DNA from 2 places in the Glycomyces rhizosphaerae genome. Region 1 is predicted to be linked to the other one. Evidence: predicted binding sites of a transcription regulator. Region 1 holds the regulator's gene; the other holds the start of a gene.
The links. Region 1 encodes HrcA, which represses chaperone genes, less so after heat shock. Its sites were predicted from a motif close to CTTAGCACTCNCNNNNNGNGAGTGCTAAG; they were not measured.
Positions count from the first base shown of each region.

Region 2: groL (chaperonin GroEL) is a predicted target of HrcA. The motif match lies at 4,208-4,236, and genes of this name have one in related genera.

Region 1 covers NZ_JBHRWO010000004.1:15,328-22,805, reverse strand. Annotated here, with positions in the region: gene ACFO8M_RS00835 (16S rRNA (uracil(1498)-N(3))-methyltransferase) at 1-255, opposite strand, end outside; gene ACFO8M_RS00830 (hypothetical protein) at 306-791, opposite strand; gene dnaJ (molecular chaperone DnaJ) at 869-2,002, opposite strand; gene hrcA (heat-inducible transcriptional repressor HrcA) at 2,018-3,034, opposite strand; gene ACFO8M_RS00815 (CapA family protein) at 3,154-4,275, opposite strand; gene hemW (radical SAM family heme chaperone HemW) at 4,438-5,652, opposite strand; gene ACFO8M_RS00805 (enoyl-CoA hydratase/isomerase family protein) at 5,665-6,426, shown strand; gene ACFO8M_RS00800 (hypothetical protein) at 6,459-7,310, shown strand; gene ACFO8M_RS00795 (alkaline phosphatase D family protein) at 7,441-7,478, shown strand, end outside.
Region 2 covers NZ_JBHRWO010000010.1:715,402-722,879, forward strand. Annotated here, with positions in the region: gene ACFO8M_RS13100 (metallophosphoesterase) at 1-1,431, shown strand, start outside; gene ACFO8M_RS13105 (peptide MFS transporter) at 1,439-2,986, opposite strand; gene ACFO8M_RS13110 (hypothetical protein) at 3,155-4,129, shown strand; gene groL (chaperonin GroEL) at 4,371-5,999, shown strand; gene ACFO8M_RS13120 (right-handed parallel beta-helix repeat-containing protein) at 6,369-7,478, shown strand, end outside.

The sequences.
Region 1 (7,478 bases):
GGGGAGGGCCTGGACGACGGTGAGCTTCGGGTCGGGGGCCGGGACGGTGCGCTGCTGGAGGATGTCGAGGCGCAGCGAGCCGCGTTCGGCGTGCGTCACGCGGGCGGAGGCGACGGTGCCGGAGCCGTCGGTGAGCAGCAGCGTCTCGCCGGGTTGGAGGCGCTGCACGTCGGCGGCGTGGTGCCCTTCAGGGCCGTCGAGGACGAAGCCGCCGACCGCCGGGACGGCGTCGACGAGGAAGACCGGATCGCTCACCTGGGTCCTGTTCCGTTGCGGGAGTCTGACCGGAACAGCCTAGTCGGCGGTCAGCCGATGAAGTCGACGGCGCGTTCCCAGCGGAGGCGGCCGGTGATCTTCCGGTAGAGGGTCGGGTTCGCGATGCGGCCGAAGGAGTGCGCGAAGCGGGCTTTCGGGAGGTGGTGGGGGACGAGGTCGACCCAGCCGTCCCGGTCGGCGGGCGGGTTCCAGCTGGCGGCCGGCGTGGCGACGCGCCATTCGGCTTCGCGGGGCTCCTGGGTGGTGCATTTCAGAACCCAGTAGCCCTTGCCGGAGTAGCCGATGACGAGGCAGGGGCGCTGCTTGGAGCGGCGCGGTTCGTCCTCGAAGGGCACGTCGGCCTTCCAGCGCTCGCCGATCTGCGGCCCGCCGGGCGGCGGGGTCGCGTCGAGGCGGGGGCGGCTCGGGGCGAGGCCCGTGGCCGAGCGGCGGCGCAGGTAGACGACGAGGGCGACGAGGCCCGCGACGAGCAGGATGAGGAGGAGCCAGAGGGTTGCGGGGTCGACGCTGATCACGGCCCCGGAGTGTAGCGGAGCCCCGCTCCCCTATCCCCTACGCGTGTCCGTACTGGGCTACTCGTGCAACTTCCCCGCTACGCGTGTCCGTTGAACGCGTCCCGCATGCGGCTAAAAAAACCGCTGCCGCCCTTGACCTCTTTGATCTCCTCGTCGCGGAGGCTGGCGAGCTTCTTCAGGAGTTCTTCCTGCTCGGCGTCGATCTTGGTGGGGGTGCGGACGTCGAGTTCGACGAAGAGGTCGCCTCGGGCGCCGGCGCCGCGGAGCCTAGGGACGCCGTGTCCTCGGACCTTCTTGACCGTGCCGGGCTGCGTGCCGGAGGCGACTTCGACTTCGACCTGGTCGTCAAGGGTGTGGATGTTGAGCTTGGTGCCAAGGGCGGCTTGGGTCATGGGGACGCGGACGCGGCAGCGCAGGTCGGAGCCCTCGCGGGTGAAGACCTCGTGGGGCTTCTCGTGGACTTCGACGTAGAGGTCGCCGGCCGGGCCGCCGCCGGGGCCGACTTCGCCTTCGCCGGAGAGGCGGATGCGCATGCCGTCCTCGACGCCCGCGGGGACCTTGACGGTGATGCGCCGGCGCGAGCGCACGCGGCCTTCGCCGCCGCATTTGCGGCACGGGTCGGTGATGATGGTGCCGTAGCCGGAGCAGGCCGAGCAGGGGCGCGCGGTGCGGACCTGGCCCAGAATCGTACGTTGTACGACTTGGACTTCGCCGGAGCCGCCACAGGTGGTGCAGGTCTGGGGTTCGGCGTCGCCTTCGGTACAGGAACCGTCGCAGGAGTCGCACAGGACCGCGGTGTCGACGGTCAGCGTCGACTCGGTGCCGAACGCGACCTCTTCGAGGTCGAGGTCGAGGCGCAGCAGCGCGTCGTTTCCGGGGCGGGTGCGCGAGCGCGGGCCGCGGCGGCCGAAGCCGCCCATGGAGCCGCCGAAGAAGGCGTCCATGATGTCTTCGAAGCCCATGAAGGGGGCGCCGCTGCCGCCCGCGGAGGTGCGGGAGAACGGGTCGCCGCCGGCGTCGACGATCGCGCGCTTCTGCGGGTCCATGAGGACCTCGAAGGCGGCGTTGATCTCCTGGAGGCGCTCTTGCGCGTCGGGTTCGTCGCTGACGTCGGGGTGGTACTTGCGCGCCAGCTTCCGGTACGCCTTCTTGAGTTCGTCGTCGGTGGCGTTCCGGTCGACGCCGAGAATGCCGTAGTAGTCCTTAGCCACGTGCGCTCTGTCCTGTCAGCGGTTCTGTTCCAAAATTTCGGACACGTACCGGGCGACGGCGCGGACGGCCGCGATCGTGCCCGGGTAGTCCATGCGGGTGGGGCCGAGGACGCCCATGTGGCCGACCACCGATCCCGGTCCGTATCCGGCGGTGACCACGGTGGTCTCGCGGAAGTCGTCGAGGTTGTTCTCGTCGCCGATGCGCACCGTCAGGAGCGCGTTGGAGTCGGCGCGGCCCAGCAGCTGCATGAGCACGACCTCCTCCTCGAGGGCTTCGAGGATGGGCCGCAGGGACCCGGCGAAGAAGTTCCCGGGGCGGGTGAGGTTCGCCGCCCCGGCGACGGCGACGCGTTCCTCGGTGCGCGCGACGACGGTCTCCAGGAGCACGCGGGTGAGTGCCGCGGCGGTGGTTTGGAGTTCGGGGCGGACCAGGTCGGCGAGGCTCGCGATGACGCGCGGGGCGTCGGCCAGCGGCTTGCCCTGGAGCTGCTCGTTGACGAGGCGGCGCAGGTCGAGGACGTCGTCCTCGCTGAGTTCGGCGGGCATCTCGACGTAGCGCTGCTCGACGCGGCCGGTGTCGGTGATCATGACGATCATGAGCCGGGTCGGGGTGAGCGAGACGAGTTCGAGGTGGCGCACGGAGGAGCGGTTGAGGCTCGGGTACTGGACGACCGCCACCTGGTGGGTGAGCTGGGCGAGCAGGCGCACGGTGCGGGTGACGACGTCGTCGAGGTCGATGGCCTCGGAGAGGAAGCGGTGCACGGCGCGGCGTTCGGCGGCCGAGAGCGGCTTGATCTTGCCGAGGCGGTCGACGAAGAGGCGGTAGCCCTTCGGCGTGGGGATGCGCCCGGCGGAGGTGTGCGGCTGCTGGATGTAACCGGCGTCTTCGAGGTAGGCCATGTCATTGCGGACGGTGGCGGCGGAGACGCCGAGGGCGTGGCGCTGGGCGACGGCCTTGGAGCCCACGGGTTCCTGGGTCGCCACGTAGTCCTCGACGATGGCGCGCAGCACTTCGAGTTTGCGATCGTCCATCGCCGCCACGTCCCCTCAGTCTCGAAACCGCTCGGTGAAGCCGTCGACCGAACACGGGTTCAGTCGGCCGGACTCAAGTTTGGCACTCCCGGTCCGGGAGTGCCAGTCTACGTGTGCCGTCAGGCAGCCGGGAGGACGAGCGCGCCATCGTCTCCGACCGTGGCCGCGGCGTCCCCGAAGTCCTCGGCGAGTTCGTTGAGGTCCTCGAAGGCGCCGTTGTCCTCGTCGAGCTGGGGGTAGCCGTCGCCGTCCATGCGGGTGGCGGTCATCTTCCCGGCGACGACGGTGCCGTCCTCGCGGATGGTGACGGAGAGCACCGCGGAACGACCGAGCGGGCCGTCGGTGGAGAACAGGTTCTGGCCGCCCCCGAAGTTCCCGAGCGAGTAGCAGATGAGCTTGCCGTTGTAGACCTCCATGCCGCGCAACACGTGGGGGCCGTGGCCGACGACGAGGTCCGCGCCGTTGTCGATGCAAGTGTGGGCGAAGCCGCGCGTGTCGCCGCGGTCCTCGCCGAGGTAGTTCTCGACCCCTTCGGGCACGTGCCGGTGGTCGGTGCCTTCAGCGCCGAGGTGGGCGGTGGCGATGACGATGTCGGCCTGCTCCTTCGCGGAGGCGACGAGCGCGGCGACCGCGTCGAGGTCGCGGTTGTCGGTGTAGAACGTGTACGGCGCGAAGCCGACGAGACCGACGGTGAGGCCGCTCTCGGTCTCGACCAGGCACACCTCGTCCTTGATGCCGCAGACCTCCATGCCTGCTTCGCGGATGGCCTCCTGGGTATCGGCGGCGCCGTCGGGTCCGGCGTCCCAGCCGTGGTTGTTGGCCTGGTTGAGGACGTGGAAGCCGGCGTCGGCGAAGACCTGCGCGTATTCGCCGGGGAGGCGGAAGTAAGTGCACTCGCCGCCGCCGCACTTGTCGAAATCGTGGGTCGCGAGGGCGCCTTCGAGGTTGGCGATGACCACGTCGCCGGTGAGGGCGGACTTGACGCCCTCGAAGAAGCTCGCGCCGTCGTCGGAGGCCATCTGGTCCGGATACGAGCCGGGCATCGTGTCGCCCACGTGCGTGATGGTGATCTCGCGCGGCTCGGGCGAGGGGGACTCGGAGGCGGGCTCCTCGGCGGCCTGGCCGCCTTCGTCCTCGGCCGGGGGCGGCTCTTCCTCACTGCAGGCGGCGACGGCCGCGAGTCCCGCGGCGGAGGCAACGAGCAGGCCTCGACGGCCGAGAGTAGGCGTGATGGTGCGCATGGGTGGTGGGCTCCGGGTGGATCGGTATGGGGGTCCGTGTGGGGGCGCCACCTGGGATGGTGCCGCGGCCTCTGGGAAGGCGCGCGAGTCGGCCCGCTGGGATGCACGGTTCGCGAATGAGGTTCGCAGGTACGAATCTAACGGTGACCGGCCAGAACGCCGTCAGGAGGTGAGGTCTCTCACGACCGCGTCCGCGAGGAGGCGACCCCGCAGCGTGAGCTTGAGGCGGCCGTCCTCGATGACGGCGAGTCCGTCGGCGGCCGCCTGTTCCGCAGCAGCCTGGCCGTTCGCACGCAGCAACGATAGCGGCAGCCCGCTCGCGAGACGAGTCCGCAGCAGGATGCGCTCGAGGTAGCGGTCGTCATCCGTGAGGACCTCGTGCCCGGCCGCGGGCAGGCCCTCCGCGAGCGCGGCGCCGTAGGTCGAGGGGTGCTTGTGGTTCCACCAGCGCACGTCCGGCAGGTGCGAATGCGCGCCAGGCCCGGCGCCCCACCAGTGACCGCCCTCCCAGTACAGGAGGTTGTGACGGCATTGCGCCGCTTCACTTCTGGCCCAGTTGGAGACCTCGTACCACGCGAATCCGGCCGCCGAGAGCACGGCTTCGGCGGCGAGGTAGCGGTCGGCCGCCACATCGTCGGAGGGCTGCGGCACCTGACCGGAGCGGATCCGGCGGGCCAGCGCGGTCCCGTCCTCGACGATGAGCGCGTACGCCGAGACGTGGTCGACACCGGCGTCGACGGCGGCGTTGAGACTCGCCTCGAAGTCGGCGGCGGTCTCGCCCGGCGTGCCGTAGATGAGGTCGAGGCTCACGTGCGCGAACCCGGCCTTGTGGGCGTACTCGACGGCGTTGAGCGCCTTCTGCGGCGAGTGCTCGCGGTCGAGGATCTTGAGCACGTGGGAGGCCGTGGACTGCATGCCGACGGAGAGGCGGGTGAAGCCGCCGTCGTGGAGCTCGGCGAGGTAGTCGGCGTCGACGGACTCGGGGTTGGCCTCGGTCGTGGCCTCGTAGCCGTCGGCGAGGCCGAACGCGTCGTCGATCTCGCCGAGGATCGAGGAGAGGTCGGCCGCGGACAGGAGGGTGGGGGTGCCGCCGCCGAAGAACACGGTGTCGACCTTGGGGCGCTTGCTGAACCGAGCGGCAGCGTCGCGGATCTCGGCGCGCGCGATCGAGGCGTACGTGTCCCGCGAGACCCCGGCCCCGAGCTCAGAGGCCGTGTAGGTGTTGAAGTCGCAGTAGCCGCAGCGGGAGACGCAGAAGGGCACGTGCACGTAGAACCCGAACCCGGCCTCGCCGACCGCGGGGTCGGCGGCGGCCGCGTCGACTGACGCGGCGGGTGAATTCGGGTCGGCTACTGGCGAGACGGTGGACACGCCCACTACGGTACTGGCGTGGAACGCAATGACGCACCGATCGCCTACCGAGCCCAAGAGGCAGTGGCGACCATTACCCTCAACGACCCCGAGCGGCGCAACGCCCTCTCGACCCGGCTCATCGCCGAACTCCGTGCAGCCCTCGCGAAAGCGGTCGCCGACCCCGAGACCCGGGTGATCGTGATCGACCACGCCGGGCCGGTGTTCTCGGCCGGCGCCGACCTCAAGGAGTCCGCGGCCGCGAGCGGCCTCGCCGACCTCCCGGCCGCGCATCTCGCCGAGGCGCTGGCGGACATCGCCGAGGCGCCCAAGCCCGTGGTGGTCGTGGCGCGCGGGGCCGCGCGCGGCGGCGGCCTGGGGTTGATCGCGGCGGCTGACGTGGCGATCTGCTCGGATGAGGCCGAGATGGCGTTCAGCGAGGTGCGCTTGGGCGTGGTCCCTGCGGTGATCGGGCCGGTCGTGGCCCGCAGGATCGGCCCGGCCCGGATGCGGCAGCTGTTCCTCACCGGTTTCAAGTTCACGGGCGAGGACGCCGAGGAGTGGGGTCTGGTGGACTTCGCGCCGTATGAGCTGGACGACGCGGTCGAGGAGACCGTCGCCGAGCTGATCGAGGGCGGCCCGTCGGCGCAGACCGGGATCAAGGTGCTCACGGCCACACCGGATCTGCGCGGCGAGTTGCGCAGGGCGGCTGCCGTGACGGCTGAGTACTTTTTCTCCGAAGAGGGCCGGGAAGGCATCCGTTCGTTCATTGAGAAGCGTCCCCCTTCTTGGGTAGGCTGATCTGCCGCCGACCGACCTGATCGGAGTCACAGTTGCGCGCACTCCCGGCTTTGACCTCGCTGTTGCTTCTCGCGAGCCTCGCGGCTTGCACCGATGACGCTCGGGAAGCGCTGCGTCCCAGCAAGACCGGCTGCTATGTGGGCGGTGCCGGGGAGGTGCACCTGAGTGCCGAGCAGGCCTCGAACGCGGCCACGATCGCGGCGGTGGGGATCCGCGACGGCCTGGACGAGCGCGCCGTCGCGGTGGCGATCACCACGGCGATGCAGGAGTCCGAGCTGGTGAACGTCGACTACGGGCATGACGACTCGCTGGGGCTGTTCCAGCAGCGCCCGAGCATGGGCTGGGGCTCGGAGGAGGAGCTCATGGACCCGGTGTACTCCTCGTTCAAGTTCTACGAGAAGTTGCAGCGCACCGACGGCTGGGAGGACATGCGGCTCGCGGAGGCGGCCCAGGCCGTCCAGGTGAGCGCCTACCCGGAGCTGTACGAGCAGTGGGAGACCGACGCCGAGGTGATCGCGGACGCGTTCGCCGGCGGTGAGGAGACCGGGCTGGCGTGCATCTCGGGGAACGCCGCCGAGGTCGCGACCGAGGCGGCGGCCCTCGCGGAGGCGTACGAGTACCAGTGGGGCACTGAGGTCGCCGATGTGGACGATTCGCGGGTCGTGATCGAGGCCGGCGGCGCGGCCGAGGGCTGGAACGGGGCGGCGTGGGCGGTCGCGCGGGCGTTCGACCATCGGATCGCGTCGGTGTCGTACAACGGGATGGTATGGACCCCAGGGGAAGAGGCCTGGTCCGAGCCGGGGGCTGACGCCGAGGGCGAGGCGCAGATCGTGGAGGTCGCGGATTCCACGGCCGTGATTATTACGTTCTCCGTGCCCGAATAGTCCTGTTCGGACATACTTTGTTCGGCACCGGTTCACCGGAGCGACCCTTAACGGTTCCGGGCAATCCACGCTCGCTTGTTGGGCTGTACGGGTCACAAACCCGCGCAACTCCCCCCGAAGCGAGGTCCATATGCGCCTGTCGCGCCGAATCCTGCTCGCCTCCTCCGC
Region 2 (7,478 bases), on a different contig from region 1:
TCGATCGCGTACCTCATGGCCCAGGACCACATCGAGCTCGGCGGCGAGAAGCTGCCGCGCGGATCGGTGCTCGTCATGGGCGGGGACGAGGTGTACCCGGCGGGGGACTGGCTCGAGTACGAGCAGCGCATGAAGGGCCCGTACGAGGCCGCGAACCCCGGGCATCCGGTGGCGCTGTACGCGATCCCGGGCAACCACGACTGGTTCGACGGGCTCACCGCGTTCGCCCGGCAGTTCACCGAGGGCCGCAAGGTCGGCGGGTACCAGACGGCGCAGAAGCGCTCCTATTTCGCGTTGGAGCTGCCGCACCGCTGGTGGCTGTTCGCGGTGGACGCCCAGTTCGACACGCATCTGGACCAGAAGCAGATCGAGTACTTCCACCGCGCGGCCGAGAAGATGCGCGAGGGCGACCAGGTGATCCTGTGCGTGCCGCAGCCGTCGTGGCTGTGGACGGAGGACGACCCGCGCTCGTTCGACCGGATCGACCACTTCATCCGGGACGTGATCGCAGCGAAGGGCGCCCGCGTCCCGCTGGTGATCACCGGCGACCGGCACCATTACGCGCACTACCAGGAGGTCGACGGCTCACGCCACCTGGTCACGGCCGGGGGCGGCGGCGCGTACCTCTCGCCCACGCACACCCTGCCGGAGCAGTTGACGGCGCCGCGCCGGTCGATCTCGGAACCCGATGCGCGCGAACGGCGCTACCGGCTCACCGACACGTATCCGTCGAAGCCGAAGTCCCTGGGATACAGCTTCGGGATCCTCGGGCGGCTGCCGTGGTTCAACAAGGGCTTCGTGGCGGTCATGGCGGTCGTCGCGCTCATCGGAACGGTGTCCATTCTGGAGGGCACAGGTCCGTTCGTGGCCGCCGCGGCCGTGCTCCTCGCCGCGGGCGTGGCCTTCGCGCACCCGGGCCAGGGGAGCCGCTCCACCCGCCATTACGTGCTCGGCGGGCTGCACGGCGCGGCGCAGGTGGCCCTCTCATGGGCCGGGGCGCAGGTCATCAAGTCCCTCGACGACGTGAGCCTCTGGACCTACCTGGCGTACCTGCCCGTCGCCGGGCTCGTCGGCACCTGGCTCGTGGGCCTCTACCTGGTCCTGGCGAACCGCTTGGGCGTCAACGCGAACGAGCTGTTCGCAGGCCTCACGGTGATCGACCAGAAGTGCTTCCTGCGCATCAAGGTCGCCGCAGACGGCGTCACCGTGTACCCCATCGGCCTCGACCGCGCGGGCCGCCGCTGGGTCGCCGACCCCGCTGGGGCGCCGACCGATTCGTGGATCAAGCCGGTCGATCCGCTCAAGCCCCGCCTGATCGAGCCGGGCTTCGCGGCCCTGCATCCGGGGCCGAGCAGCGAGTCGCTGCCGCGCCAGAATCCCATGCGCCGCTTGGTGGCCCAAGCCGGCGACTGGTTCAACCAGCGCGACTGAGCCGCGGTCACCCGCCGCGGTTGAACTCCGGCTCGGGCGGCGTCTCCAGCGTCGCGTCCGGGCCGTGCCCGCCGCGGCCCATGAGTCGGTGCAGCGCGGGGCTGAAGACGGCGAGCACGACGGCGGTGAGGATCGCGATCCCGGCGAGGATGTAGAAGAACGCGGCCTCGCCGACCTTCGGCACCAGGAACGCGAACGCCTGCCCGCCAAGGGGTGTGCCCACGGCCGGGCCGAGGAACCACACGCCCATCATCTGGCCCTTGAGGGTCGGCGGCGCCAGTTGCGTCGTGACGCTCAAGCCCACGGGCGAGACGCACAGCTCGCCGAACGTCAGCAGCAGGTACACCCAGGCCATCCACGCGAGTCCGACGAGCACGCCGTCGTCGGCGCGGGTCTGGAGCCAGCCGAGGAACACGTACGCGAAGCCGACGAGGAACACGCCGATCGCGAACTTGTACGCCGTCCCGAACCGCGTGCCGGCCTTGAGCCACAGCACGCCGAAGATCGGCGAGAAGACCAGGATGAAGATCGAGTTGAAGTTCTGCACCCCGCCGGCGGGCAGGTGGAAGCCCAACGAGTCGAGGTCCACCGAGTTGCCGGCGAACGCGGTGAGCACCGAGCCCATCTGGAGGTACAGCATCCAGAACACGACCGAGGCGATGAACAGGCCCACATACGCGCGCAGGCCGGCCTTCTCGGCGGGCGAGATGTCCTTGGCCTCACCGAAGATGTAGATGAAGTACCAGACGGCGGCGGCGATCGACAGGCCCGTGACGGCGGTGGGCACCGTCGCGAGCGTGAGCGTCCCGGTCCAGGCCCAGATCACGATGATGACCGCGGCGACGACGAGCGAGACGGTGAGGATCCTGCCGACCTTCCGCTTCTCGTCCTCGCTCAAAGGCCGGGCGGGCCCGATCCCGGCGTGCGTCAGGCGCGGCCAGCCGCGCACGTACCAGAGCAGGCCCAGGGCCATACCGACTGCGGCGGCGCCGAAGCCGAGGTGCCAGTGGTCGTCCCCGGCGAGGTAGGGGGTGATGAGGATGCCGAGGAACGCGCCGAGGTTGATGCCCATGTAGAACACGGAGAACCCGGCGTCGCGGCGGGCGTCGGTGTCGTCGTCGTAGAGCTTGCCGACCATCACCGAGATGTTCGGTTTCAAAAGGCCCGACCCGGCGACGACGAGGAACAGCCCGAAGAACACGGTGGCGGGGCTCTCGACGGGGATGGCCATGGAGATGTGGCCGCACATGATGACGATGCCGCCGATGAGGACGCCGCGCCGCGGTCCGAGGATGCGGTCGGCGAGCCAGCCGCCGGGCAGCGCCGTGAGGTACACGAGACCGGAGTAGAGCGAGGCGATCGGGACGGCCACGGTGTCTTCGAGCCCGAGTCCGTTCTGCGCCAAGGAAGCGGTGAGGAACGTGAGCAGGATCCCCTGGAGGCCGTAGAAGCTGAACCGCTCCCACATCTCGGTGCCGAACAGGACGGCGAGGCCGCGGGGATGCCCGAAGAAGGTCTTCTCGCGGAGGACGGGACCCGTTTCGCGGTGGGACATCGGCGCTCCCAAAGTGCTCGTTCGTGCGGCGCGACGTGCGCCGACACCTGCGTACGGTAGTGGCTCGGGAGCACCGGGGCGGGGGAATGCGCGAACGTGTCATCCCCGAACGGATGCGTTGCAGCCGTTTGTCTGATATGCGCATGCGATTGGATTACGATCCGGCTTATGAGCAATGATCCCTATTGGAGCACCGGGCCGTCGGGCGAGCCCTCCGGCCGCTTCTCCGGCGGCGACCCCCTCGTGACCGACACCTTCGAGGGCTGGTGGCACGCCTCGATGGACGTCGTCCAACGCTCTTGGCGCACCGTCGGACTGGTCCTGCTCATCGGTGTGGTCCTGCCCCGCTGGATCCTCGGCGCCTTCAACAACAATGTGCGCGCCCCCGAGAAGGACGTCGTCGTCACCGACTGGGGCGCGTTCGTCCGCGAGTACTCGCCGGGCATCGCGGTCGGGATCATCGGCGCCATCCTGGCTCTGGCCGCGCTGTACGTGGCCGGCTCGGCCGTGCTCGGCGCCGTGCGCACCGCCGCCGCCGAGGCCGCGGGCGGATTCCTCGCCCTCGGCGAGGCCTTCTCCTTCGGCTTCAAACGAGGCCGGAAGTTCTTCCTGTGGCTGCTGCTCGCCTGGCTCACGATCTCGGCCGGCCTGGTGCTGTGCGTCCTGCCGGGCCTGTGGGCGATCTTCGCGCTCAGCCTCATGGCCCCCGCCGCGGTCTTCGAGGCCCGCCGCAGCCCCTACGCCCGCTCGATCCAGCTGACGCACTCAGCGTTCTGGCCCGCGTTGGGCCGCATCATCATCGTGGTGCTGGTCGCCATCGCCGCGAACCTCGTCATCTCGCTCTGCGGCCTGCTCCTGGCCGGGGTCTGGCACGCGGTCTTCGCGCCGTGGCTGGCCGCGGTCTTCACCGTCCTCACCGAGGCGATCATGGCGCTGCTGCTGCTCGTGCCGATGATCTGGATCCTCGCCGCGTCCCTTTGCACCTACGCCTGGCTGCGCGGCCGCACCGAAGCGGTCTCCGCCACTTCGCTGTCGGCCGAGGCCGCCGGCGTGGCCATCCCGACCGCCGAACCCGGCGAGCCCGGCCACCCGGGCCGCCCCGACCGGCCCGACATGCCCGACCAGGGAAGCTCGACCACGTGAAGCACTGAGGCACGCATCGGACGCCCGGGCCGCGAGGCTCGGGCGTCCGCGCTTTTCACCACGTGTTTCACGCCCCGGATTGGCACTCTCAAGGCGAGAGTGCTATACCTGATTCTGGCACTCGCAGCTGGCGAGTGCTAAGAACGCGATGAGGTGGTCGGGTCCTTTACAAGGGCCCACCGTCGCGGGGATGCCGCCTCACCGTCGACCACGAACGTTATCCGAAAGGAAGCCATCGACCATGGCGAAGATGATCGCATTCGACGAGGAGGCTCGCCGCGGGCTCGAGCGAGGCATGAACACCCTCGCCGAAGCCGTCAAGGTGACCCTCGGCCCGAAGGGCCGCAACGTGGTGCTCGACAAGAAGTGGGGCGCCCCGACGATCACCAACGACGGCGTGTCCGTCGCCAAGGAGATCGAGCTCGAAGACCCGTACGAGCGCATCGGCGCCGAACTGGTCAAGGAAGTCGCCAAGAAGACCGACGACGTCGCCGGTGACGGCACCACCACCGCGACCGTGCTCGCGCAGGCCCTGGTGAAGGAAGGCCTCCGCGCCGTCGCCGCCGGTGCCAACCCGATCGCCATCAAGAAGGGCATCGAGAAGGCCGTCGCGGCCGTCGTCGAGCACCTGCAGGCCACCTCCACCGAGGTGGAGACCGAGGAGCAGATCGCCAGCACCGCTTCGATCTCCGCGGGCGACGTCACCGTCGGCGCCATCATCGCCGAGGCGATGGAGAAGGTCGGCAAGGAAGGCGTCATCACCGTCGAGGAGTCGAACACCTTCGGCCTCGACCTCGAGCTCACCGAGGGCATGCGCTTCGACAAGGGCTACCTGTCCGGTTACTTCGTGACCGACCAGGACCGCATGGAGGCCGTGCTCGAGGACCCGTACATCCTCGTCGCCAACCAGAAGATCTCCGCGGTCAAGGACCTGCTCCCGACCCTGGAGAAGGTCACCCAGACCGGCAAGCCGCTCCTGATCATCGCCGAGGACGTGGACGGCGAAGCCCTCCCGACCCTCGTCGTGAACAAGATCCGCGGCATCTTCAAGTCGGCCGCCGTCAAGGCCCCCGGCTTCGGCGACCGCCGCAAGGCCATGCTCGGCGACATCGCCATCCTCACCGGCGGCCAGGTCATCTCCGAGGAGATCGGCCTCAAGCTCGAGAACACCGACCTGTCCCTGCTGGGCCAGGCCCGCAAGGTCGTCATCACCAAGGACGACACCATCATCGTCGACGGTGGCGGCGAGGAAGAGGCGATCCAGGGCCGGATCAACCAGATCCGCGCCGAGATCGAGAACTCCGACTCCGACTACGACCGCGAGAAGCTGCAGGAGCGCCTGGCGCGCCTCGCCGGCGGCGTGGCCGTCATCAAGGTCGGCGCGGCCACCGAGGTCGAGCTCAAGGAGCGCAAGCACCGCGTCGAAGACGCCGTGCGCAACGCCAAGGCCGCCGTCGAAGAGGGCATCCTCGCCGGTGGCGGGACCGCGCTGGCCCAGGCCGGCGCGATCGCCTTCGACAAGATCGAGGCCGAGGGCGACGAGGCGACCGGTGTCGAGATCGTGCGCCGTTCGCTCGGTGCGCCGCTGCGCGCCATCGCCGAGAACGCCGGCCTCGAAGGCGGCGTCGTGGTGGAGAAGGTCCGCGACCTGCCCACCGGCCACGGCCTGAACGCCGCGACCGGCGAGTACGTGGACATGCTCGCCGCGGGCATTCCCGACCCGACCAAGGTCACCCGCTCGGCGCTGCAGAACGCCGCGTCGATCGCCGCACTGTTCCTGACCACCGAGGCCGTCGTCGCCGACGCCCCGGAGAAGGAAGGCGCCGGCGGCGGCGCCCCCGACATGGGCGGCATGGGCGGCATGATGTAAGCAGCCCTTCAGGGTTGCTTACTCAGGCCTACTGAGTACTGCGAGGGAGGACCGCTCACTGTAAAGTGAGTGGTTCTCCCTTTCTCTGTACTGGCTTACAGTGCAGACGGCGTAGTCCGCTGCGCAAGCGCGGCATACCGTCCCCTCCAAGGGCGGTGTGCCGCGTCTTTGCGTCACGCTTTCGGGTGACAAGCGGGCCGCGGGGGACCGTTCTTGTCGGACCAGCGGGGGAGGCTGGGCGCTACAGTCCTTCCCCTCTCGTGGCGGGTGGGGGTTTGTGGACGGGCTTGCGCGAAGCGCACCGAACCCTCATGCGCGCCAGCGTTTTCGCCCCTTCACATCGAATGCCGCTCGCGTTACCCTGAGGCCGTGCCCCCCGCGCCCCACGCCGAACGCCGCCTGGCGGCGGCCGCCTTCGCGGCCGTCGCGTTCCTCGCGCTCGGCGCGGCCGCGTTCATCGGCGGCATCGTCGCCGACAGCCGCGCCCCCTCCGGCCTCTTCGATCTCGTCCAATGGGGACCGGGTGCGCCGCCCGAGTACCGCGACTCCGGCCCCACTCTTCTCGTCTGCACTGGCGATGCCGAGAACTTCACCGCGCACAACGAGGGCGTCAACTACAACCAGCGCATCGAGAACGAACGCACCTATGAGGACTGCCTCGCCGGCGGCCACCGCGACCTCGCCTCCGCGATCGCCGCCGCCGAACCCGGCGCGCGCATCCTCATCCTCCCCGGCCGGTACGCGACCGACGAGCCGATCCTCATCGACGGCGGGGCCGACCTCCAGATCGAAGGCCTCGGCGACACCCCCGAAGACGTGCTCCTCACCGCCCGCTTCGCCGCCGACACCGTCCTCGAAGCGCGCGACGCGAGCATGCTGTACCTCAAGGGGTTCACCGTCGGCCAGGCCCGCGAGAACGGCCTCCTCCTCTCCGGAGTCGAGGGGGCCGCGGTCGAATCCGTGGCCGCCGTCCAGAGCGGCGCCTACGGGCTGCGCGTCGCCGACTCGCCCACCGTCAGCCTCACCGGCTGCCGCGCCGAAGCCGCCGACACCGCCGGCATCGCGATCGAGGACTCGACCGCCACCGTCGACGCATGCGAGGCCACCGGGAACCTCGTCGGCATCCACGCCTCCGGCGACCACGACATCACCCTCACCGCGAACCGCGTGCACGGCAACACCACCGGCATCGTCGTCACCGGCGCCTTCGAAAAGGGCCCCCTCAGCGCCGAAGCGAACCGCCTGTACGACAACAACACCGACCACTACGCGAACCTCGGCACCGCCGCCTGCACCGACGGTCCCGCCGCACGGGCCTGGGACGAGGCGATCCTGTGCCCGGGTCTCACCGTGCCCTCCGGCGTCGGCATCCTGGTCGCAGGCGGCGTCAACGGCACGTACGAGGCCAACCGGATCTGGAACCAGCAGACCGCCGCCATCGCGATCTGGGGCACCCCCGGACTCCAGGACGGGCTCGGC